3 regions of the Tepidimicrobium xylanilyticum genome follow, and region 1 is predicted to be linked to each of the others. Evidence: riboswitches for the same ligand, from Rfam matches in the RefSeq annotation. Region 1 holds a riboswitch; each other region holds the start of a gene.
What was found. A riboswitch is a leader RNA that binds a small molecule or an ion and turns the genes downstream of it on or off. The one in region 1 is predicted to bind cobalamin.

Region 2: linked by a shared signal. The riboswitch ahead of BLV68_RS03535 (ABC transporter substrate-binding protein) and the one ahead of BLV68_RS15730 (DUF4430 domain-containing protein) in region 1 are both predicted to bind cobalamin.
Region 3: linked by a shared signal. The riboswitch ahead of BLV68_RS03580 (energy-coupling factor ABC transporter permease) and the one ahead of BLV68_RS15730 (DUF4430 domain-containing protein) in region 1 are both predicted to bind cobalamin.

What each region holds. Positions count from the first base shown of each region.
Region 1 covers NZ_FNNG01000004.1:159,425-174,306, reverse strand. Annotated here, with positions in the region: gene BLV68_RS06460 (HEAT repeat domain-containing protein) at 1-1,062, shown strand, start outside; partial or broken gene BLV68_RS06450 (glycosyltransferase family 2 protein) at 1,190-2,455, shown strand; gene BLV68_RS06445 (cation diffusion facilitator family transporter) at 2,537-3,409, opposite strand; gene BLV68_RS06440 (Fur family transcriptional regulator) at 3,813-4,208, shown strand; gene ahpC (alkyl hydroperoxide reductase subunit C) at 4,268-4,831, shown strand; gene BLV68_RS06430 (DegV family protein) at 5,034-5,909, shown strand; gene ltaE (low-specificity L-threonine aldolase) at 5,931-6,956, shown strand; gene wrbA (NAD(P)H:quinone oxidoreductase) at 7,121-7,732, shown strand; gene BLV68_RS06415 (FMN-binding protein) at 7,837-8,250, shown strand; gene BLV68_RS06410 (N-acetylmuramoyl-L-alanine amidase family protein) at 8,444-9,175, shown strand; gene BLV68_RS16270 (CC/Se motif family (seleno)protein) at 9,401-9,568, shown strand; gene BLV68_RS06405 (YibE/F family protein) at 9,627-10,745, shown strand; cobalamin riboswitch at 10,854-11,038, shown strand; gene BLV68_RS15730 (DUF4430 domain-containing protein) at 11,183-12,229, shown strand; gene BLV68_RS06390 (ABC transporter ATP-binding protein) at 12,250-12,951, shown strand; gene BLV68_RS06385 (COG1361 family protein) at 12,948-14,777, shown strand; gene BLV68_RS06380 (ABC transporter permease) at 14,774-14,882, shown strand, end outside.
Region 2 covers NZ_FNNG01000002.1:270,864-276,504, forward strand. Annotated here, with positions in the region: gene BLV68_RS03530 (FecCD family ABC transporter permease) at 1-911, opposite strand, end outside; gene BLV68_RS03535 (ABC transporter substrate-binding protein) at 944-2,140, opposite strand; cobalamin riboswitch at 2,260-2,436, opposite strand; gene cobJ (precorrin-3B C(17)-methyltransferase) at 2,659-3,381, opposite strand; gene cobI (precorrin-2 C(20)-methyltransferase) at 3,482-4,144, opposite strand; gene BLV68_RS03550 (ABC transporter ATP-binding protein) at 4,247-5,026, opposite strand; gene BLV68_RS03555 (ABC transporter substrate-binding protein) at 5,055-5,641, opposite strand, start outside.
Region 3 covers NZ_FNNG01000002.1:277,040-282,680, reverse strand. Annotated here, with positions in the region: gene BLV68_RS03590 (FecCD family ABC transporter permease) at 1-795, shown strand, start outside; gene pdxS (pyridoxal 5'-phosphate synthase lyase subunit PdxS) at 924-1,784, opposite strand; cobalamin riboswitch at 2,071-2,246, shown strand; gene BLV68_RS03580 (energy-coupling factor ABC transporter permease) at 2,486-3,217, shown strand; gene BLV68_RS03575 (energy-coupling factor ABC transporter substrate-binding protein) at 3,201-3,494, shown strand; gene cbiQ (cobalt ECF transporter T component CbiQ) at 3,478-4,161, shown strand; gene BLV68_RS03565 (energy-coupling factor ABC transporter ATP-binding protein) at 4,162-4,983, shown strand; gene BLV68_RS03560 (sirohydrochlorin cobaltochelatase) at 4,958-5,641, shown strand, end outside.

The DNA of each region.
Region 1 (14,882 bases):
CTGAGGTATCAAAAAGTTCAAAGTAAAAAAATAAATGAAATGGTTGCCAATATAAGAGATATAATGGAAAGGCACCTTAGTTATGAAAAACTTAACCATATTCCCAAGGAAGAACTAGAATATTTGAAGAAAATTGCCTCTAATAAAATAGGGTTACAAGGGCTTTTAATCTGTTTTAAGGACTATGTAGAGAAAAATGGCTTCCATGAAAAGGCAAGGGAATATGCAAATGAAATAGTCAGCTATCAAACACTATTAAATAATAGGATTGTCCGGAATAAGTATAGGCAAAGCTATATACTTTATCTATTAGCAGAATTTGGAATAAATACGGAAGAAGTAAAAGAATTTGCCATAAATTCCTTAAATAAAAGATCTATATATGTTAGAAATAATGCTCTCAGGGTAATACAAAATGCTAGCAGTGTACCACTAGTTTTGGAAGCATTAGATGTAATAGATAATAATGAATACTATTTTAATGACAGGATTCTAGTAGATTTTTTAGACGGATTTATGGGCAATAGGATTTCATTAAATCGGCATCTTTTGAATAATATGGATAAGTATAGCAATAGAGTTAAAAGATTAATCATAGAATACTTCTTCAACAATCATGTTGATGACCAGGATATAAAATTAAAGATTCTTCATTATCTTTCAAATTCGGAGGATAAGGAGCTTTTGATAGCATCTACTAAGTATTTTGGGAAAATTTCCGATGATAGGGCAATAACTTATATTTTAAACCATCTGAATTCTTCTCATTGGGAGCTTAGGGCAATTAGTGCTAAAGTATTAGGCAAATATAAGAGGGAAGATGTAAAGCTTAAATTATTAGAATCATTAACTGATAAAAATTATACCGTTAGATATAATAGCGTATTTTCATATATGGATATGGAAGAGGAAAATGCTTTAATGAACTCAGTAAATAATATGGAGGATGTTTTTGCAAAACAGATGCTAGTCTATGCAATGCAGAGTAGAAATATTATTAGCTTTGAGGATTATCCAGTTATATTAGAAGGGTTAGAAGAAGGAGTGTCTTTAGAATGGTAGTAAATCATATAGTTTATTATATAAATGTATTCTTTTCCTTCTATATGTTTATTTATGCTATAGTATTCTTTTTTACAACTATATTAGCATCGCTGAATTTAGACGATTTTTTGTAAGAAAGAGGCACATGAGCTATTCTATACTAAAAAATGATATGAATTATATTCCCGTTTCCATACTGGTTCCTGCATATAACGAAGAGGTAACGATAATCGATACTATAAATTCATTATTAAACCTTGATTATCCTGAATATGAAATAGTAATTATAAATGATGGCTCAACGGATGATACAGCAAAGGTGATCATTGACTATTTCAATTTAAAGCAAGTAGCAAGACCCATTAATAAATTGGTTCCGAGCAAAGAGATGAAAGAGGTATATGAAAATGATGGGGAAATTAAAGTTGTACTAGTTAATTAGGAAAATGGGGGAAAGTCTGATGCGCTTAATATGGGAATCAACATAAGTAGATATCCCTTGTTCGTATGTGTGGATGCCGATTCTATGCTACAGTCTGACTCGTTAAAAAAGATTGTTGAACCATTTCTGGAAAGCGATGATACAATTGCCGTTGGGGGTAATATAAAAGTTTCAAATCAAGTTGTACTCGACAAAGGTAAGGTTGTGGATACAAGGGTTCCAAAGAGAAAAATGGTTATATTCCAAATGATCGAATATTTAAGGGTATTTCTTAATTCAAGGGTTGCTCTTAATGGATTGAATGCAAACATGATAGTATCGGGGGCTTTTGGAATCTATAATAAGCAGGCTGTGGTCAATGTGGGCGGATATTCATTTGGGGTAATAGGTGAAGATATGGAAATTGTGGTAAAGATGCATGCTTTTTATAGGAAAAACAAATTACCCTATAAAATAGCTTATGTACCAGATGCTATTTGTTGGACTCAAGTACCTGAAAGCCATAGGGTATTGAAGAAACAAAGAAGGCGTTGGCATACGGGAATGGGTGAAAGCCTTAAAAACCATTGGTTTATGAATTTTAATTTTAAATATGGCACCGTTGGAATTATAGCATATCCATATTTTCTACTATTTGAATATGTAACACCTTTATTGGAAATACTGGGGATTACGACTATAATAGTCTCCTTTATTTTGAAGATAATAAATACTAAATTCTTTATATTATATCTATTAGTGTACATGGGGTACAATATGGTTGTATCTATAATAGCAGTATTATTGGATAAATGCTTATTTGGGAAGGATTTGCCTAATGATATAGTTTATAAACAACTCCTCTGCTGCATAATAGAATCTTTTGGATATAGGCAGCTTTGCTCATTATACAGACTAGGAGCCTTTAACCCATTTAAAAAGCAAGAATGGGGTAATATGGTCAGAACAAAACAGCATGTAGTTGAATGAAGGTTGGGACAGGGGGCAGTGGACTGCACCCTGTGTTCCCATAAAAAACCCAGGTATAAACCCGAACAATTGTCCATTGAATTATTCTTCCTCGTATGGCTCAACATGGGCTATTAATTGTAAATTCTTATTATATTTTTCCTTAATGGCATCTTCTATATCGTGAACTAGCTTATGAGTTTTTTCCACATCCAAACTAGAATTGACCATTATATGTAGGTCAATATTTAGATTGTTCATGGTGCCTCTACTTCTTATTTTATGGACATCTTTAACCTCTTCAAAGCTCATTACAATCTTCTTTATCTCCTCTGAATCAATAGCCACACCGTCAAGAAGCACATCGCTATTTTCCTTATAGATTTCATACCCTGCATGAATAATGAAGCCAGCTACTACCAATGAAACCATAGGGTCTATTATAGGTGGTAGACCTAACTTAACACAAATTAGGGTGGCCAACACTCCTAAAGATATGAAAATATCACTTTTTGTATGTTTTGAATCTGAAATGAGAATTTGACTATTAAGTTCTTCTCCTTTTCTATATTCTATAATGGAAACGGCTATATTAACGATTAAAGTAAAAATTAACACCATAAGGCTTTCTAGCGTTATTTCGGGAATTATTGGTACTTTAAATCTTCCAACTGCATTTAAAATAATCTTCCCAGCAGCAAAAAATAACATAATAGATATAAATAAACCAGCCAAAGTTTCATATTTATTATGTCCATAGGGATGATCTTCATCTTCAGGTTTAGATGCAAAAAAGATGCCTATTAGCCCAACCACATTAGAAGAACCATCTGAAAGGGAGTGGAATCCATCAGCCACCAAGCTGGCACTATTAATAATTGAACCAATGATTATTTTTAGTGCAGCAACCATTATATTGGCTAATAAAATGGTAAATAGAATTTGTTGAACTTTCTTATAATTGTTTTTATCCATAGAAACACCTACTATACTAATTAAACCATATTATTAATTATGTTAATATATATGTTAATTATCCATAAAAGGTTCAAATTGATTCATTAAATTCAAGTTCTATGTCTATAGTATTATATTGGTTAATTATGCTAATGTCAATATTATGGTGTTTTATTTCTGCCTTGCCAATCGGCTGTACTAATGAGGATAGGCGTATAGTGGCTAATTTAATGGAATTAATTTATTGTGGGTAATAGCTACATAGATTAAAACGTTTCTGCGAGACTATCTCTAACAGAGGAATATAAAGTTTTTGGATGGAAAAAATAAGAGCAGTAAAAATTTTATAAAAAGCTATTGACATTTTAGCAGGTTAGGATATAATAATAGTAACGATTACTACTAGATAGGAGTTATTATTATGAACAAGCGATATAGTGCTCAAAAAATGATGATAGAGGATGCTTTGATGAAATTGGATCATCCAACTGCTACAGAAATATATGAATATATTAGGGAATTCTATCCTAATATTAGTTTGGGTACAGTATATCGTAATTTAGGCCTTATGGCTGAATCTGGTGAAGTATTAAGGATTACCCTTGGGGATGCTCCTGATCGATTTGATATTAACACCCACGACCATATTCATGTAATGTGTAGGAAATGTGGCGAAGTATTTGATGCTGAAATCGACAATCTAAAAGAATTGCTAACAGAAATGGACCAATACTTGGAAGGGTATACGGGAGTTCATATAGAAAATAGGAGCATGTATTTCAAAGGTGTTTGTTCTAGTTGTAGGGAACAATCTTAATATGAACCTTGCCGGTGTAACCGGATAAAATAAAAATACATTAAGGAGGAGAGTACTTTATGTCACTTATAGGTAAAGAAATATCAGATTTCACAGTAAAGGCTTTTGTTGACGGAGACTTTAAGGATATTAGTAAGGAAGACTTGCTAGGCAAGTGGTCAGTATTTATTTTCTATCCTGCAGATTTTACTTTTGTATGTCCAACAGAACTAGAGGACGTAGCTGATCTTTATGAAGAATTCAAAAAAATTGACGCAGAAGTATATTCAGTATCAACAGATACCCATTGGGTGCACAAGGCTTGGCATGATACTTCAGACACCATTAAGAAGATTAAATTCCCAATGTTAGCTGACCCAACTGGAAAGCTTTGTAGAGACTTTGGAGTATATTTAGAAGATGAAGGAGTAGCTTTAAGAGGAAGTTTTGTAGTTAACCCAGCAGGAAAGATCGTAGCTTATGAAGTTAACGAAAACAGTATAGGTAGAGATGCTTCTGAATTATTGAGAAAGGTTCAAGCTGCTCAATTTGTTGCAAAACATGGAGATCAAGTATGTCCTGCTAGATGGAAACCGGGAGATGAAACTCTAAAACCTGGAATCGACTTGGTAGGTAAACTATAAAATTTAATTGATTCTTACTTATAGGCTATATTGAGATAAACGCCCTTTTATACTAGAGAGTATAAGAGGGCGTTTTTGATTATAAATAGGCCATTATTTTTCCTAGCTAATAAAATATTTTCCTAAACATATTATGTTAATATGTATAATAGATATATAGTGCAAATATATTTTATATTTACTAAAGGGAGGTTCAACCTAAATGAAGACGATAGTGATGACCGACTCTTGTTGTGATTTGCCATATGATTTTATTAAGGAAAGCAATATTCATGTTATACCCTTTACATACCATATGGATGGTGAAGATTACTCTGATGATTTTGGAAAATCGTTAGACTATAAGGAATTTTATAATAGAATAAGGAAAGGCAGTATGCCTACCACATCTCAAATAACTGCTTTTACTTTTGAAGAAAATTTCAGGAAATTTACCTCAGAAGGCTATTCTGTAATCTATATTGGATTTTCTTCCCAATTAAGTTCTACTTTTAACAATGCAATTTTGGCTAGAAATATGTTATTAGAAGAAAATCCTTCATTAGACATAACCCTTATAGATTCAAGGAGTGCATCTGTTGGACAAGGAGCAATAATATTTTACGTATCTCAAATGTTAAAGGAAGGAAAGTCCAAGGAGGAAATAATTCAATGGGTTGAGGAAAACAAACTAAAAGTTAACCATTGGTTTGTCGTGGATAGCCTAGAACATTTAAAGCGGGGTGGGCGAATTTCCTCTGCTAGCGCTGCTGTAGGGACTTTATTAGATATAAAACCTCTGCTTAATGTAGATGATTATGGTAAATTAAATGTTATTAAAAAGATTAGAGGAAGGAAAAAGTCCATCAAAACTCTATTAGATGTACTTAAATTAAACATAGTCAATCCAGAAGAGCAGGTAATATTTATCAATCATGGGGATTGTTTAGACGAGGCTGAATATCTAAAGGAACTGCTTTTAAAGGAAGTAAGGGTAAAAGATGTAATGATAAATTATGTAGGGCCAATAATAGGTACCCATACTGGACCTGGTATGTTGTGTATGGTTTTTCTTGGACAAGATAGGGGAAGAATATAGATAACTCGAAAGGATGATACGATGAGATACATCGATTTAAGAAGTGATACGGTAACTCACCCAACAGAAGAAATGAGAAAAGCTATGTATGAAGCTGAAGTTGGAGACGATGTTTATGGCGATGATCCAACGGTTAATAGGTTGGAAGAATTAGCAGCACAAATGGTAGGTAAAGAGGCAGCATTATTTGTTCCTTCTGGAACCATGGGGAACCAAATAGCCATTATGGTTCATACTAAGTTGGGAGATGAGATAATAGTAGGAGCTAATAGCCATATCGTTCAACATGAGGTGGGTGCTGCAGCAAGGTTATCGGGTGTCAGTTACTCTGTTGTGGACAACCCAGACGATAAAATATATAAAGAAGATGTGATAAAAAGGATTAGAGATGAGGATATCCATAATCCAACAACGGGATTACTATGTTTAGAAAATGCTTTAGGAAATGGAACTGTAGTAACCTTAGAAGAGATGGAGGAATTATATCGGGTAGCTAAAGAATATGGTATCCCAGTCCATTTAGACGGGGCTAGGCTTTTTAACGCTGCCACCTATTTGAGAGTGGAAGCAAAGGAAATTGCCCAATATGCAGATTCCGTAACCTTTTGTATATCTAAAGGGCTATGTTCTCCTGTAGGATCATTGCTTTGTGGTTCTAAGGAGTTTATAAAAAAGGCTGGAAAGATGAGAAAACTATTAGGCGGTGGCATGAGACAAGCGGGAGTTCTTGCTGCCTGTGGAATAATTTCTCTGGAAAAGATGGTTAATAGGCTTGAAGAAGACCATCAGAATGCAAAGTATTTAGCCCAAAATTTAAATGAAATAGAAGGGTTTTCAGTGGATTTGGATAAAGTCCAGATCAATATGGTATTCTGTGAGATAAGCATAAAGGATTTCAATTCTAAGGAATTTGTTGAATACCTATTAGAAAAAGGTATAAAGGTTAACGATGGTGGAAGCATATTTAGATTTGTGACAAATAAGGATGTAAATAAAAAAGACATCGACTTTGTAATAGATTGCATTAGAGAATATATATATATATAAAATAAATTAGACGATCCAAAAAAAGGGTCGTCTTTTTTATTGAAAGTGTAGGTTGGTAATATTTTAAAAAGTATGAATAATATAAATAAGGTAGGGTAATATTTTAGTAAGATTGATAATCTTCAAACTGTAGATTAGATAGATATTTTGAAAGGGGAATTTGTATGGATAAAGTAAAATTAGCTGTTATATATTATAGTTCCACCGGAACTAACTACCAATTAGCAAAATGGGCAGAGGAAGCTGCAAAGGAAGCAGGTGCGGAGGTAAGGGTGTTAAAGGTACCAGAACTAGCTTCGCAAGCAGCCATTGACTCAAATGCAGCCTGGAAGGCTCATGTTGAAGCCACAAAAGATGTCCCAATAGCCACACCTGATGATTTAGTTTGGGCAGACGCTATTATATTTAGCACTCCAACCCGTTATGGTAATGTGTCATCTCAGATGAAACAGTTCTTAGATACTACAGGAGGAGTGTGGGCGCAAGGTAAGCTGGTAAATAAGGTTGTATCTGCCATGTCTTCTGCAGGAAATCCTCATGGCGGGCAGGAGGCTACCATCCAAAGCCTTTATGTTTCCATGATGCATTGGGGAGCCATAATCGTTCCACCGGGATATACTGATAAATCCGTTTATGTGGCAGGAGGAAATCCTTATGGAACTAGTGTAACAGTCGATGGAGAAGGAAAGATGATAGAGAATGTAGAAGCTGCAGTAAAGCATCAGGCAAAGAGAACAGTGATGGTGGCAGAATGGATTAAAAGGGGAAGTAGGTAAAACAACATATTACAATGGGATAAAGGATTACATCCTTGGCTATAAGGTTTTTCCTTATAGCCAAGACCTTTGAATTGTATTTTTAGAAAGAAGGGGGGAATGAGGTGAAAGGGATTACAAAGATCTTTTTAGTCCTACTATTAATTACATCATTAGCCTTAACCTTAACAGCTTGCGGTTCTTCCGATACATCTAATGGGGATGTGACTTACAAGGATGGAACCTATATTGGGCAAGGCGAAAAAAGGGAATTTGGCTATGAGGAAGCTGAAGTGACCATAGAAGGTGGTCAAATAACCAATATTGTACTTAAAAGGATGACACCAGAAGGGGAAGAAGTGGACTATGATGAGTGGATTGGCGAAGATGGTAGACCCAATTTAAAACAATTTAGGGTGGATATGGCGGAAGAAATGATAGAAAAACAAAGCTATGATGTAGACGCTATAGCCACAGCTACAGAAACTTCCAATGGATGGAAAGATGCAGTTAAAAATGCATTAGAGCAAGCTAAGTAATTTAGTCAAGAGAGCAGGTAATCTGCTCTCTTTTAACAGTCTTTTACTCAGTGATGGCTGAAAGCTTCCCGGCTCAAATCACAATAAGTAAGATAATATTAATGGATTAAAACTCTTTTTTCCTTTTTGTTCTATTAACGGGGAATGAAAAATAATATAAAATAAAAGCAATAGAATTATTTTAGGGGGAAAAATGGCTGGGAAACCAAGAATTCATGTAATAAAGTTAAATAGAAAAATATTACTATTAATAGGTTTTTTACTTATTATCATAATTGGCATAGCCATCTTTAGAAACCAGAGGGTAACTAGGATATTTAGTTATAAGCTAAACCAGACTATTGTATTAGATCCAGGGCATGGAGGAATAGATGGAGGTACCGGAAATCCTAAGGATATCTTAGAAAAGGATATTAATTTGGATATAGGGATAAAATTGAAGAAAGAATTAATAGTGGAAGGGTTTAATGTAGTAATGACTAGGGAAAGAGATGAATCCTTGGAACACTTAAGTAGTATCAATTCATCAAGATATAGAAGGGATTTAGATGCTAGACGAAATATCATAAATTCCAATGAACCCTTAATTTACATAAGCATTCATGTAAATTCCAGCAAAAGCTCATCGGCTAGAGGAGCAAAAATATACCATTTTCCAGGGTCGGAAGATGGGAAGGAGTTGGCAGAAAAAATTGCCCATTCCATAGACCTTTACCTTTATGACCAATATTTAAAGGATGATACAATAAGAGCTGAAGTTTTATCGGAGGATTTTTTCATATTAAGGGAAACTGAATATACGGGAGTATTATTAGAAGTAGGGTTTATTACAAATCTAGAGGAAAACAGATTATTAAAAGATGATGAATACAAAAGGAAAATGGCTTATGCTATAAAAAAAGGGATACTTGAGTATTTGAATTGAGCCAGGCGATAGTAGATAAACTATTACCTGGCTCAGTTGACAATTAGGAGTAACGTGGATCGATATCATACCCCTATATATATAATAATGTAGATAGAAAAAAAGAGGAGGATAGGGATGAAGATTACTATTGACCCAAAGGCCAGAGAATTTATAGAAAGGAACTGTAAGGATAAGGCAATTACCATTAAGCTAATTGTGGCTGCTAAAGGTTGATTAACATGTATAGAACCATCTGTTGAGATGGTAATACCTAAAGATGAATCTCTCTACCATAGATATGATATAGATGGGATTAGAGTATATTGTTCACCAGAGGTTAGGAAGAAAAATGACGAAATAAGGCTTAAATTGATGAGGTTTTTTTGGATTAAATACCTATATGTAGATTGAAAGAAAATGGGGCCTAGTATATTATAATATTCATAGTAATAAATATTGGAGGTTTAATATGAATGATAAAATTTGGGTTATTCTCCTGTTAGTGCTATTGATCCCATTAAAAGTTTACAGCGATTATATGGAACCAACGGAAATACATATGGAAAGAGCTATTGTTTTAGAAGTAGAGGAAGGGGAGAATATTGAAGAAATAGAAGGTTTACTAGGCCAAGTCCAATATGTAAAGCTTCAAATACTTAGTGGGAAGTTCAAAGGCCAAATATTTGAGGTGGAAAACAACCTATCCAACAATATGGCCTATGATATTGTGGTAAAAGAAGGGGATAGGGTAATAGTAGGCATTGAAGAATATGAAGAGGATTTTGTAGAAGTTTACATAACGGATTATGCTCGACAAAGCTATGTTTTCTATCTTTTAGCCTTGTTCATACTGTTAATCCTGGCCATTGGGAGAGGAAAAGGGTTGAAAGCTATATTGACTTTGGGCATTACCATATTTATAATTGTAAAGATATTGTTGCCCTTGATGTTGAAAGGAATAAATCCAATTCCTATTTCCGTTTTAGCTGCCATAGTCATTACCATAATTACCATTTTATTTATTGCAGGAATTAATACTAAGAGCATTTCTGCCATAATAGGTACTTGTAGTGGTGTGATTATTGCTGGAATTATAGCCTACTTTGTTGGCAGCCAGGTTAGGTTAACGGGCCTTAGCAGTGAAGAAGCTACCATGCTCATGTTCATCCCCCAAAGGGTGGATTTCGATTTTCGAGGCCTATTGTTTTCAGGAATCATATTAGGAGCTCTAGGTGCCATAATGGATGTAGGGATGTCTATAGCCTCATCTATAGAGGAAATACACAATGCCAATAAAAGCTTTACAAGGAAGGAATTATTTAATTCAGGCATGAATGTAGGAAGGGATATAATGGGGACTATGACCAATACATTGATATTAGCCTATACTGGCAGCTCCATACCTTTATTGCTCCTATTCATGGCCTATGAAACCTCTATGATTAAAGTCATAAATTTGGACATTATTGCAACGGAAATAGTAAGGTCCCTATCGGGCAGCATTGGATTGGTTCTAACCATTCCATTAACTGCTTTGGTTTCCACCTTCTTAATAAAAAGGGAAAATTCCAAGAAAGAAGGTTTCTAAAAAATTTACATGACTCCAATAGCCAATTGACAAATATGTTAAGCTAATACAATAAAAATATTGTTGACAGAATATATAATGAAATATAGACTATAATTAGATGGTAAAAATTGAATATAAGGTTTAGGTTCTTTTTAAGTAAAGATTAAAAGGGAATCAGGTGAAAATCCTGAACGGACCGGCCACTGTAATTGGTGAGTGACCCTTCAAACTGCCACTGAGACTTATCTTGGGAAGGCGAAGGTAAACTATGAACCATAAGTCAGGAGACCTGCCTAAACTGCAATGTAACATATACCTTCCTGGGTTTAAGGTAATGTGTATTTTTGTGTTGTTTTTATATGAACGGGCCTATAAATGCCTTAACCTATGGTGGTTAAGGCATTTTTTAATACAGCAACAATGCCGAGTATGGATTAGGAACGGAGGGGAGTTAAATGAAGAAGAGAAACGTTTTCCTGTTACTATTGTTATCTATAATAATTATTTTGGGGAACATACAGATTTTTAGGGGAATAAAAGATTATTTTTCTGAAGATGTGGTCTTTGGACAAACTAATAAGCTAGAGATTGAATATTGGATGGATACCAGTGCAGAGGAAATTAGTGAAAGCCAGAGTTCTGAGTCCATGTTAGCCAAGTTAAGAAATGAAAAAGTAGAATTCCATGATTCATCCAAAATCCATGAGGAAGAAAGGGAAAATATCAATTCGAATGCCACAGATTCCAAAGAAAGGAGATCACCTTGGGAAAAGTTATTGGAATCTAAGGAAAAGAGAAAAAAGAATGAAGCATCTATCCAAGACCTAGTCCTTGAAAAGGCCAAGGAAGATAAAATAAAGGAAGATAAAATAAATGAAGAAAAAAATAAAAAAGAAGAAGAAACAATAAATAAGTTTCAGGAGGAAATAAGGAAGCTTAGTCAAAATACAAAGAAGGGTCCTGAAGAAAATAATAAGGACCAAGAAGAGAACAAAAATGTAGAAGAAAAAGCAACAGAAGAACAGAAAAAAGCCACAAAAAAAGCTAAAAAAGAGAAGGAGAAAAAAGAAAGAGAACAAAAAGAAAAGCGTAAAAAGGAAAATATAGTAACCATGCAAATTCGCTGTGATACAGCTGTAGCTAAAGGTATGGCTGATAATCCAGAGTGGCAGGGTATAGTACCTAAAAGTGGGATAATATTAGCTAATACAGAATTTAGAATTAAAGAAGGGGATACGGTATTAGATGTATTACTCATGGCTAAAGAACAGTATAAGTTTCACGTAAGTTATAGAGGCGAAGGGGGATCCGCCTATGTAGAAGGAATTAATAATTTATATGAGTTTGATGGTGGTCGTTGGAGTGGCTGGATGTACTGTGTAAATGGCTGGTATCCAAACTATGGAGCAGGAGCATATGTGCTTAAAGGTGGAGATGTAATCGAATGGAACTATACCTGTAATCTAGGCAAAGATTTAGGACAAGAATGGATAGGTGATTAATAGTAAAGGATGGGATTTGATTGGAAGGATACATAAAATTAAAAAAAGTCCGGAAAGAGTTTATCTTAGGAAAAAACATAATTAAGGCTGTAAATGGAATAGATCTGTCCATAAAAAAGGGAGAAATGCTTAGGATAGCTGGACGTTCTGGCTCGGGCAAGTCAACACTTTTAAATTTAATGGCTGGATTGGAAAAGGTTACATCTGGTGAAATAATAATTGCTGGTGGTCATATTGAAAAAATGAATGAAAGAGAACGAATCAGATTCAGGAGGGAAAATATAGGCTTTATATTTCAATCTTACAATTTATTACCTCAATATACAGCATTAGAAAATGTAGCCCTTCCCTTGATATTAAGGGGGGTAGCTCCTAAAGAAAGGGAAAAAATGGCCAAAGAAATTATGGAACAAGTAGGGATATACTCCCATGCAAATCATAAACCAAATGAAATGTCTGGAGGGCAGCAGCAACGTGTAGGTATAGCTAGAGCCTTGGTTACAAACCCACCAATAGTTTTTGCAGATGAACCTACAGGAAATTTAGATACAAAGACAAGTGAACAAGTAATGGAATTATTAGAAAAACTTTTCAAGGAAAAGGGGACAACCTTTGTATTAGTATCTCATGATGAGGACACAAGGGATTATATAGAAAAGACCATATATTTGGAGGATGGAAAAATCATAAATTCAAAACTGAATAAGGAGGAAAATCATTGAATCTAAAAAGAAAAGGTTTTATAGGCATATTAGTGCTTATATTATTAATTTCATTTATATTTGCATATAAGCCATCTGCTAATTATGCAGCAGATGATACTACCACTACTCCTAAGCAAAACAAACCGGGACAGGATAAAATCGAAGTAAGCGATAAAAAAGCCATTGTAATAGCAGATACAGGTACTAAGGCAGTAGTTGGTAAACCAGGAGATAAGGTGCGAATAGAATTGCCCTTAGCAGTTAATAGGGAATATGTACCCAGCTTAAATTACGTACTTAGAAATATTACCATAGAGCCAATCATTCCTACTGAAAGATCTGAAATAGAAAATTGGCCTTTTGAAATTGATAATGCCAGCTATATTAAAAGAATAAAAGATATGACTTACAACAGCCGAGCAGACGTATTTTATGATTTTACTATATCTCAAAGGGCCCAAAAAGGGGTTTATCCAGTTCCATTTTTGATAAATGCTACAATTTGGAGAAAAGATGATATAAATGGGACTCAAATAAAGGAAGATGTAGAATTTGAATTGTTTGCCTATGTAAATGTAACAGAAAATGGTAGCGAATCTAAGGTTACAAATGAAATGGGGGCACTAAGTGTTGCTACAGTAGAAAAGGATGGTTCTTTGATTCCGGCACCTCAAGGGAATGCAGGAGAAAGGATAAAGTTCAAAATACCAATAATAAACAATGGAGGTACATTAACTGATATAAATATTCATCCCGTAATATCCACTTCATTAGACGAATGGCCTTTCATAGTAGAAGTAGTCAATTATGGAAGAAAGATACCTCGAATGAATCCCAGGGATGTAATTACGCTAGAATATGAATTTACGATATCCCCAGAGGTTACCTCAGGAGCTAAACCCATAAACTTTAGAGCTACATATATGGAAAATGGGAAGATGGAAGAAAGTTTGTTTTCTGCCTATATAAATGTAATTAAGGGTAAAGAAGAACCTAAAGAACCAGTAGAGCTTCCAGATTCTGTACCAAAACTTATGGTTGTATCCTATACCACAAATCCAGAAACCATATATGCTGGCAAACCCTTCGAACTAACGCTGAAGCTGCAAAATACTTCAAAGAATAAGAGTATAAAAAATGCAAGTATTGCTTTAACATTGGCTGAAGAAGAATTAATGCCAGATATAGGCAAAAGTGATAGTGCCTATATTGACTATTTGGGGCCAGAAAAAACCGCAACTAGAACCTTTTATTTAAAAGCACTCCCAACAGCTGTCAACCCAACTTCCATAATAGTAGTTAATATGGAGTATGAAACTCCTAAAGTAACTAAAGGAACCTATTCTCAAGCAATAGTATTGGAAATAAAACAAGAAGTAAAGGTATCCTTAGGTGAGCCTGCAATCTATGGGGCAGAACACGCTAAGGGAGAACCAATTGCAGTAACCATACCCATAATGAATAAAGGCAAGGGAAAAATATTTAATTTACAGGTGGATGTAGAAGGGGAAGGTCTAGCAATGGTAGAGGAATACTATGGGGGAGATTTGCTGCCAGCAGCTAAAACTGATGTAGACTTTCAAATAATAGGGACCAGCCCGGGCGAAATACAAGGAAGTTTTATTATAAAATATGAAGATATAGATGGAGCAGAATACATGGAAGAGTTACCCTTTCAATTGGTAATAAAAGAGGAGGATTATTTAGGCAGTCAAATTGTTGAAGAACAAATCCAAACCAAAAGCAAGAAAAATAAAGACCTTATTGTGGGAGGAACTCTAGGGGCATTAGCTTTAATTGGAGGAGCCTATTATATGATAAAAAAGGGTAGGTTTAAACTATGATGAGGACTAGGGACTTTTTCCGCATGGGTTTTATAAATCTGTGGAGAAGAAAGGTAAGGACAATTTTAACGGCTTTAGCCATGACGGTAGGAGTAGCATCTATAG
Region 2 (5,641 bases), on a different contig from region 1:
GCAAAATAATCTGACAATAGACAAAAGCTAGAGCCTAGCAAAAATATCCCCGGAATAAGAGCCTTAGGCCGTGAAGTATTCATCATCAATCTGGTTAAATGGGGAACAGCAATGCCTACGAAAGAAATGGGACCTGCAAAAGCTGTAACACATGCAGAAAGAATACTGGATAAAGTTATTAAGATTATTCTAAATACCTTAATATTTATCCCCATACTCTTAGCATAGCTTTCCCCTAATAAGTATCCTTCTAAGGGTTTTGATAATAAAAAAGTCAATATAACTGTGGGAATTATGATGATAAGGGAGAATTTTATCATACTCCAGGTTGCTCCAGAAAAACTTCCCATAGACCATAGCGTAAGGTTTGCAATCTTTTCTTGTTCTGCAAAAGTAATCATGAGGTTTGTCCCAGCCGATGCTATATATCCAAGCATTATTCCAACTACAACTAATGTGGAAACATCTTCTATCTTTCTTGCAAATACTAATACTAAAACCATAGATAATATACTGCCTACAAAAGAAGCTATAAAAATTCCAAATATCCCTGCATCAAATATTTTTAATCTAAAATTTGTAAGAATAAAAATTCCAACGAAAAACCTCGCTCCTGATGATACACCAAGGACGTAAGGGCCTACTATAGGGTTTCTAAAGAAGGTTTGTAGTAAAAATCCGGATATACCCAATGCGCCTCCAAATAATAGACCACAAACTATCCTTGGAATTCTAATTTTATATAGGATATTATACTCTAAAGTAGATAAATTCCTATTTTTTAACAAGATATCTTTTAAATCCTTTAATGTAAAATGGATGGAACCAGATATCATATTTATTATAATGGAAAATATTAGAAACATTGTTAGAGTAACTAGTATCAATATAGCTCTTTTGTTTTTGTCCATAGTATCTCCTCAATCTGTTCTTTTTATATTTCCTATTCCATTAAGAAAAAGTATTCTGTTTCGGTAATTTGTCCATGGGGAGTGGTAAATATGGTATAAAGATCTTCAATCATATCTGCTACTCGGTCAGCATGTTGGAAATAATGAGGCTTATATCCCCATACCCGTCCTTCTCTCACCGCTTTAATATCCGCAAAGTATTCAGCACTAGATTTTAAATCATCTATACATTGAATGCCACGACCAAGCCTATTGTTATAGAATAATATATCTGCATCTTCAATGCTCTTATACAGTTCTTCAGCATTCATCTTGCTATTCCCATCTTGGTCTGGGTTTAAATCACTTAAAATATATTCTCCACCAGCCAATTCAAGCATCTTCACCTCATAATCTCCTTTATTTCTTACATAGTATATGTCATTAGCTAGGAAAAAGGATGCGAATTTTTCCCTTTGTCCTTCTAAATTTGCTATCTTTTGTTCTATTTCTTCAATCTTTTTAAGCTGGACATCAAAAAATTCTGCTGCTTCTTCCTCTTTGTCAAATAAGGCTCCCATTAATTTTATCCATTCCAGTCTGCCTCTAGGGTCTGATTCCCTTTGGCTACCCCGAGATATCCACTTAATTCCCAATTCATCAAACTTTGCTGCAACCTCATCGGTGCCATGGCCTGTCCCAGTTGTAATCAATACTATGTCGGGTTTTATAGATTGTATAAGTTCGTAGTCTGGAGCACTATTTCTTCCTACATATGTAATCCTTCCTTCTTCCATTCCTTCCTTTACCTCTTGAATATGCCAATCGTCCATCTCAGTAGTAACTAGAGTTATCTTATCTAATAAACCTAAGGGTCTTAATTCGGCAGCAGCAGTCGTTGCAAATACACCTACCGATTCTATAGGCAATTGAATAACATTTATATCGGCTTTCAAATCAGGAACTTCCTTGCCTTCAGGAATCAATAAAGTCTTTCTACCATTCCATTCGGTTATTATTTTGTAACCACCTTCGTAATAATCCACCGAAAAGGATTTTGCATATTTTAGTTCCATTTCACCAATATGGACTAATCCAGTATCCTCATCTACATTCCTCTTTATAGCTTCTTCAACATCTTCTTGAGAACTTATAACCTCATCTTTCTCCTGGCTTTTACAGCCTGTTAGCATTAATAGCAATACCAATGTTACTAAAATTACCCTGATAAAAATGTTTCTTCTAACCATATCCACCTCTCCTTTACCTTTTGTAAATATACATTAACTCACCAATATATAAGCCCTACCTTCGAAAGGTAGGGGAATTTTAAGCACAAAAATAAGCCTAGCCTTCCCTCCGAAGGTTGGTTAGCTATAAACATTAGGCAGGTCTCCTGACTTTTGGTCATCCTACTTTCAACGCCTTCCCGAGACAGTCTCAGTGGCATAAGTTGATTTCGTCCCAATTACAGTAGCGGGGGCTGTACTGGATTTTCACCAGTTTCCCTTTTAATCCATAAGGAACCTAATATTTACAATATTGAACTTTCCAATCTTGATTCTATCATAGTCCAAATTTTGATGCAACAATTCTCAACAGACTTCCAGCATAAGGGAATTTGCTTTTTGATTTATATCATTACTATATTTTACATAGGGCTTTTAACTTAAGAAAACATCTTTCCAGTAACAATTGGAATAATAACAATTTAATTTTTGCTCAATCTATAAATTTAATAAATTCACCAATGCCCCTATTATCCAAATTATCCTATATGATACCCTCTTGGAGTTATCATTTTATTACCTTTCACATATGTATTGCTATTTCCTATTATTAATATACTTAACATATCCACTTTTTCATAAGGAATGCTCTGTAAAGTAGTTAATATTATTTCTGTATTAGCACGACCAGAATTTCTAACTATTCCAACAGGAGTATCTTTTTCTTTATATTTTAACATTATTCTCACTGCTTTTTCTAAATGATTTCTCCTGCTATTGCTTCTAGGATTATATATTGTTATTACAAAATCCCCTTCTGAAGCTTTCTCAATCCTTTTTTCAATAGCCTCCCAAGGAGTCAGTAAATCACTAAGGCTAATAGAAGCAAAATCATGCATAATAGGTGAACCCAGTTCGCTGGCTGCAGAAAAAGCTGCTGTAACCCCTGGAACTATCTCTACCTCTATTTCTTCTTTTAATTCCAATATGGGTCCAGCCATACCATAAAGCCCAGCATCTCCAGTTGAAATTATGGCAGTATTATGTCCTTCTTTTGCTTTTCTTATTGCCAATTTACATCTATCTATCTCTCCCTTCATTCCTGTAGAATAAATTTGCTTTCCTTCAATTAAATCCCCTAGATACCCTATGTAAGGGGTATATCCAATAATAATATCACATTTTTTTATAGTTTCTATGGCCTTTAAGGTCATATGCTCTCTGCCTCCTGGCCCTATACCAATTACATACAACTTAGACATATCTTACCTCCTTTGATGCTAGGCTTTCAGTATATTTGAGTATATTGGCCTTTTTAGTAATTACCGAAAATGGATACACATTTGGCTGATCTCAATAAATCTAATCATTGTCTTTCTTCCTTCCTAGGATAAGGGACATATAATCTTTATCATTTATTATTTCTTCTTTGTCAGTAAGTACATGTTCATCTTCTAGGCTTACCCTTTTTACATACGTATAATTAAAGCCCTTTCCATCCAATGACTCTAATATTGCTTCTTTATCCCTTAATGTCTTTAATATACATAATGTATCTGTATCATCCAATAATTCCTCACAAAATTCATCCATCAATAAAAATTTATCCCCTTTAATTACCAAAGGAATTTTCGTTTGAGCAGCTGCTGCAATAAATGATGGTATTCCCGAGATAATATCTATTTGAATTTCCCTTTTCTCTAATTCGTTCATGAGATATATAAAGGTGCTATATATCATAGGATCTCCTATGGTTAAATAGACTCCACATTTGCCTTCTGGAATTAAATCATGGATTGTGTCAGCTACATCAGTATAATCTTGCTTTGTAACCTTCCCCATTGGAAAATTCAGTAATATGACCTTTTTATCTTGCACATATTCCTTAACAGTATCTAAAGCCATATTTTTTCCCTTATTATGCGGAGCAAAGATTATATCAGCTTCTCTAATCCTTTTTACTGCTTTTATGGTCAGTAATTCCTTATCACCTGGACCTGTACCTATAGCATATAATATTTTCATTATTACACCCCTTTAACTTAAACTATGGACCAATCCCCATTAATACTTTATCATCCATATAAGAAGCAATACTTCCACACAACCATTCAATACATACATCTTTTAATTTGCCTTATAGGGTATAAAATAGGGACAACGGTTTATTTCATCTCGATATATGTGACCTTTCACGTTAAACACCTCTTTTAGCAATCTTTCATTTAAAACTAAATTGGGATTATTATACTCCCATATTTGTCCATCCTTTAATACCAATATACTGTCTGAAAACCTAAATGCTTGATTTAAATCATGCAACACCATTAAAACCGTTAAACCCAAAGTTTCATTCAGTTCCTTAACCAATTGTAATATTTCTAGTTGATAGGATATATCCAAAAACGTAGTAGGTTCATCTAATAACAATATTTCTGGTTGCTGAGCTAGGGACATGGCTAACCATGCCCTTTGTTGCTCTCCACCAGATAAAGTGGCTAAATGTCTATCTTTCAATTTTACTATTCCAGTTTTTTCAATAGCCCAATCTATTATTTCATAATCTTTTTTTCCCAACCTTTGTCCAAATTTTAAGCGGGGGTATCTACCATAAGAAACTAGTTCCCTTACAGTAATATCGTTAGGAGTGTTTTTAAATTGGGGAAGGATAGCCATCCTTTTTGCTACTAACTTAGTTGGCAATCTTAATATATTTTCATCTTCAAGATAAACATTACCCTTTGCAGGTTTTATACACCTAGACAAAACCTTTATTAAAGTAGATTTTCCTGAACCATTAGGTCCTATTATGCTTACTACTTGGCCTTTTTCTACCTTTAAGCATATATCCTTTAATATTTCTTTTTCTCCATAGTTTACATAAAGATTTTCTGCCCTTATGACCATGTATTCACCTTCTTCCCATAAAACCTCTCTACTTAAAAATATCAGGATAAAGTATTTCTGCTAATCCTTTATAAGCTTCTGCATATCTATGATTTGGTTTATACATATATAAATCTTTTGGCAAGAATATATATCTATCCTCCTTTACTGCTTTTAATGAACTCCAGGCTGGGTTATCTTCCACATCTTTTTTAAGTCTTTCTAATATCTTTTCTTTATCAAAACCACTAGTTTGTACAAATATAAAATCTGGATCTTCTTCTAACACTTTTTCCATACTAAAGGCTATTGCTTCAGGTCCTGTAGCTACTGAATCGGATATATTAGTAGTATGTAAATCTTTTAACATCTCTCCTACTGTAGTATCAGAACTCCTTGCGGTAATACGCTTTGCAGTAGCCATCATCAATAAAATTTTATAATTCCTGTCCTTTGGTGCCCTTTCTATTATTTCTTCTATATCCTTCCTAACTTTAACTGCGTATTCTTCATATAAGTCATCCCTTCCATTTATGGCTGTAAATATCCTTGCCATTTTAAAATAATCATCCTTTGTGAAATAATTTAATGCTATAATATCAATACCATTTTGTTCAAAAATAGGTACTAAGTCCA
Region 3 (5,641 bases), on a different contig from region 1:
GCAGGCCTTGTAGGCATATGTCTTTCATTATCTGGAGCTATACTTCAAGGAGTTATGAGGAATCCTTTAGCAGGTCCAAATATTATAGGAGTGTCTGCGGGGGGAGGTTTGGCAGTATTAATTTTGCTTATCTTATTTCCTGATTTCTATTATCTAGTGCCTATGGGAGCATTTGTTGGTTCATTGTTGGCTACCCTATTCATATACATATTAGCTTGGAAAGATGGAGTATTACCAACCAGATTAATTTTAGCAGGGGTAGCTGTATCGTCTTTGTTAAATGCTGGTATAAATGCATTAATGACATTTTATCCTGACAGAGTAGCAGGTGTAATATCTTTTATGGTAGGCGGTTTATCATCTACCACTTGGGTTCAGGTAAAGATGATACTTCCTTATACATTAGTAGGAGTTTTATTAGTATTACTATTGCCAACAAAATTAAACATATTAATGTTAGGAGATGAAATAGCTACAGGTCTTGGATTGAATGTTGAAAGAACCAGATTTATATTCATAATACTATCATCGTTATTAGCAGGAGCAGCTATTTCTGCTGTTGGTTTATTGGGTTTTGTTGGACTTATAGTTCCTCATATTGCTAGATTGTTCATAGGTTCGGATTATAGAATATTATTTCCAGGATCTATTTTTTTAGGAGGAACAATAGTTATGTTATGTGATACTGTGGCTAGAGTATTGTTAGCACCAATGGAAATTCCAGTAGGAATAATAATGTCAGCTTTAGGGGCACCTTTCTTTTTATTTCTATTAAGAAGGAAAGAGAGGGTATAAGTGGATTAGTAAGTAAAAATTAATGGTACAATATTAACGGTACAATATAGTGGAGTTTATAGCATTATGTTTTTCCTATGGGTAGGAGAACTTGTTTAAAACAAGTTCTCCTTCATCTATATTTTAATTTATCTTTTTGCAAACAGGTATTCTTTAGGGATATCGTTAATTTCCAATCCTATCATAGCTTCCCCTAGGTTTTTTGAAACTTCAGCTAATATTTTTGGATTATTATAATTTTGGACAGCTTTAACAATGGCTTTTGCTCTTTTTTCTGGATTTTGAGATTTAAAAATACCTGAACCGACGAAAATACCATCACAACCTAATTGCATCATTAAGGCAGCATCTGCTGGAGTAGCGATTCCACCTGCTGCAAAATTTAACACTGGTAATTTACCATTTTCAGCAACATATACCACCAGGTCATAAGGAGCACCTATTTTTTTAGCAAAGCTCATAAGCTCTTCTCTAGGCATATTTTCTAACTGTCTTATTTGTGACATCATTGTTCTCATATGTTTTACTGCTTCAACTATATTTCCAGTACCAGCTTCTCCTTTTGTTCTTATCATTGATGCACCTTCACCTATGCGTCTTAGTGCTTCTCCTAAATTTCTTGCCCCACAAACAAAAGGTGTATTGAAAGCTTTTTTATTTATGTGGTAATTATTGTCTGCTGGTGTTAAGACTTCACTTTCGTCTATGTAATCCACACCTAAAGATTCGAGAATTTGTGCTTCAACAAAATGACCAATTCTGACTTTTGCCATTACTGGAATGGATACAGCTTCTAATATATCTTCTATTAACTTAGGGTCTGACATTCTAGCAACTCCGCCATCTTTTCTAATATCTGAAGGAACTCTTTCTAATGCCATAACAGCAACTGCACCGCTACTTTCAGCAATTTTAGCTTGCTCGACATTCACAACATCCATTATAACACCACCTGCAAGCTTTTCATTTATTGATTTTAGTTTAACCATAAAGCATCCCCCTTTTCATAAATACAGTTTTTGGTGTATCTATATAATATCAAAAGTGTATATATAATGTCAACGTATCAATATAGTGTATGCATACAATATATTGAAGCATAAACATGAAAATAATTTATTGACAATACAACTAAATTATTATATTATTTGTGTTGAAGCGAGAATGGGCAAAAATCTCCATAATAAACTTAAAAAGCATTAAAGAAATTTACCCGAAAAACGACAAAGAAAAATACCTTAATATGGGTGAAGTAATAAAATAAAAAACGAAAACTAAATATTACAAACGCTAGGTTCTATTAGATTAAAAGGGAAACTGGTGAAAATCCAGTACAGCCCCCGCTACTGTAATTGGGACGAAATCAACATATGCCACTGAGATTATCTCGGGAAGGCGTTGATAGTAGGATGACCAAAAGTCAGGAGACCTGCCTAGTCGTTTTTAAGTAACCTTCGGTGGGAAGGGAAAACTTATACTTTTAAATATGGTTATGTTTTATGTTTTGTATTTTATGTTTTTGATTATGATCATATTTAAATTATACTATCAAATAGTCCCTAACCAAGAAGGTTAGGGACTATTTATTTTTAGCCTATCAAAATTATAAGTTTTCTTATTTTTTAACATTACTTTTTTAATAAATTTGGGAGGTAATTTGACCTAAAAACAAAAAAGAGAGGTGAGTTTTATGAAAAACAGTACAAAGTTGTTCCTATCTATTCTACTACTTATGTTTTTAAGTCCAGGTATTGGGCAAGCTATGCATATTATGGAAGGTTTTCTCCCTGTTAAATGGTCAGTTATTTGGATGATTGCATCTTTGCCGTTTATTGTTATAGGTTTTAAAAAGATACACCGAATATTTAAGGGGGATGCAAATCAAAAAGTACTTATAGGATTAGCAGGAGGTTTTGTATTTGTACTATCTGCATTAAAGATACCTTCCGTAACAGGGAGTTGTTCTCATCCAACAGGAGTAGGTTTAGGGGCCATATTGTTTGGACCTACCACAATGACGGTAGTAGGATTGATAGTTTTATTGTTTCAATCATTATTATTGGCTCATGGAGGGCTAACGACTTTAGGTGCTAATACTTTTTCCATGGCAATAGTTGGTCCTATAATATCTTATAGTGTTTTTAAACTATTAAAAAACAAAAATGGGAATACGACTTTTCCCGTATTTCTAGCAGCATTTTTAGGAGACTTAATGACTTATGTGGTAACTGCAATCCAACTATCTTTAGCATTTCCTGATTCCATAACAGGCTTTGTTGGATCTTTAGGAAAGTTTTTATCTGTATTTGCTGTTACTCAAATTCCTCTAGCAATAGTAGAAGGAATAATAACTGCTATAGTCTATAATTTATTAGCTGAATATGGTAAGGAAGGGGAGATTCATATTGAAACTATTGAATAAAACAAATCTTTTACTTATACTATTAGCTATTGTTATGGTTATAACTCCTTTGTTTATAAAAAAAGATGCAGAATTTGAAGGAGCCGATGGTCAAGCAGAAGGAGTTATAACAGAGATAAATCCAGATTATGAACCTTGGTTTGATGCCATATGGGAACCACCAAGCAGTGAAATAGAGAGTTTGTTGTTTTCCTTACAGGTGGCCATTGGTGCGGGAGCTATTGGATATATATTTGGAATGATGAAGGAGAAACGAAAAATTGCTGTTAATAGATAAGTATGCATATACTAATAGATTGGCAAACTTTAACCCTATGACAAAGTTTATCTTTGTCATAGGGACCTTGTTGATTGCCACAATTTTAGACAATTTATATATTAATTTATTTTTATTTATGCTTATGGTCTTTTTAACCATATTTGCTGCTAAAATTCCATGGAATAAATATTGCAAGTTAATGGTCATACCTACTATTTTTTTAATAATTAGCATTGTAACTTTATTATTGAGCTTTTCTGAGGAAAATAGGTTTATTTGGAGTATTAAAATATGGGGCAAATACCTAGGGACCAATTACGAATCTTTAAAGGGATCTATAAAAGTTGGAATAAGGGTTTTAGCTGCAATTAGTTCCACACTTTTTTTAGGACTTACAACTCCATTAAACGACATAATAAGGGTGCTTAAAAAGCTTAAAATCCCAAATACCTTAATAGAACTAGTGCTGCTGATTTATAGGTTTATATTTACTCTTTTAGAAGAATCCAAAGATATAATAATGGCTCAAGAGATGAAGTTTGGCTATATCAATATGAAAAATAGCTATAAATCTATAGCTTTACTCATAAAATGTTTATTTATTAGACTATTAATTCGATATAAGGATATGGTAATTTCTTTAGATACCAAATTATACACTGGAGAATTTAAAATAGGTGATTAGATGATAAAGATAGAATCATTGGAATATCAATATGAGGATGGAACAGAGGCTTTAAAAAATATTAATTTGGATTTAGAAAAAGGAAATACTATTGGGGTTGTTGGAGCCAATGGTTCTGGCAAATCTACTCTTTTTTTAAGTATTATAGGTATATTAAAACCCACTAAAGGACAGATAAAATACAAGGATAAAACTATAAAATACAATAAGAAATTTTTGAGACAGTATAGAAAAAAGGTAAATATGGTTTTTCAAGATCCAGATAAGCAGTTATTTTTCTCCAAGGTATATGATGATGTGGCTTTTCCCTTGAGGAATTTAGGTTTGAGTGAAGAAAAAGTTGTAAAAAAAGTTGAGAAGGCTTTAAAGATGGTAAATGCCTATGATTTAAAAGATAAGCCTACACATTTTTTAAGTTATGGCGAGAAAAAGAGAATTTCTATAGCTGGGATCTTAGCAATGGATTTGGATTTAATATTGTTAGATGAGCCTACAAATGGATTAGATCCTTACATGACTAAAGAGGTAAAAAGGATAATAGAAGAACTTAGTCAAGAAAAGAAAATAGTATTATCTAGCCATGATATGGATTTAATCTATGAAGTTTGTGATTATGTTTATATTTTGGGAAAGGGAGAAATATTGGGTGAAGGATCACCAGAAGATGTATTTCTAAGGGATGATTTATTGAAAAAAGCATGTTTGGAAAGACCTTGGCTAGTGAAAGCCCATCAAGAATTAGGCCTACCATTATGTAAAAATGAAAAACAATTATTTCAATGGAAAGGAAAGGATTATGAAAAAGGGGATTATAGTAGCTAGTTTTGGTACAACTTACGAGGAGACTAGAAAACTATGTATTGAAAGCATAGAAAATAGAGTTAGGGAAAAATATAAGGATTTTTTAGTATTGAGAGCTTTTACATCTCAGATGGTAATTAACAAACTTAAAAAAAGGGATAATTATAATGTGAACAACATAAGAGAAGCCTTAGAAGAGATGAAAAACGATGGAATAGAGGAAATATACATTCAGTCTCTTCATATATTATCAGGTTATGAATATGAAAAAATACTAAGACAGACAGAAGAGTTTATAAAGGATAATAGAGATTGTTCAGTCAAAATAGGTAAACCTCTTCTTTATGATGATGAAGATTATGAAAAGATAGTTAAAATATTAAATTTACCAGATGTAAAGGCTGATGAATGGATTATACTTATGGGGCATGGTACAAGCCATGAAACAGATATATCATATGATAAATTAGAAAAGATTTTTAGAGAAAAGGGTTATGAAAAAGTATCTATAGCTACTGTAGAAGGTAGGATTACTATTGAAGATTTAATACCTAAGCTGAAAAACGAAGGAGTTAAAAAGGTGTTTTTAAGACCCTTTATGTTAGTAGCAGGAGATCATGTAATTAACGATATGGTATCAGAAGAAGAGGATTCGTGGAAAAGCATATTAGAAAAGGAA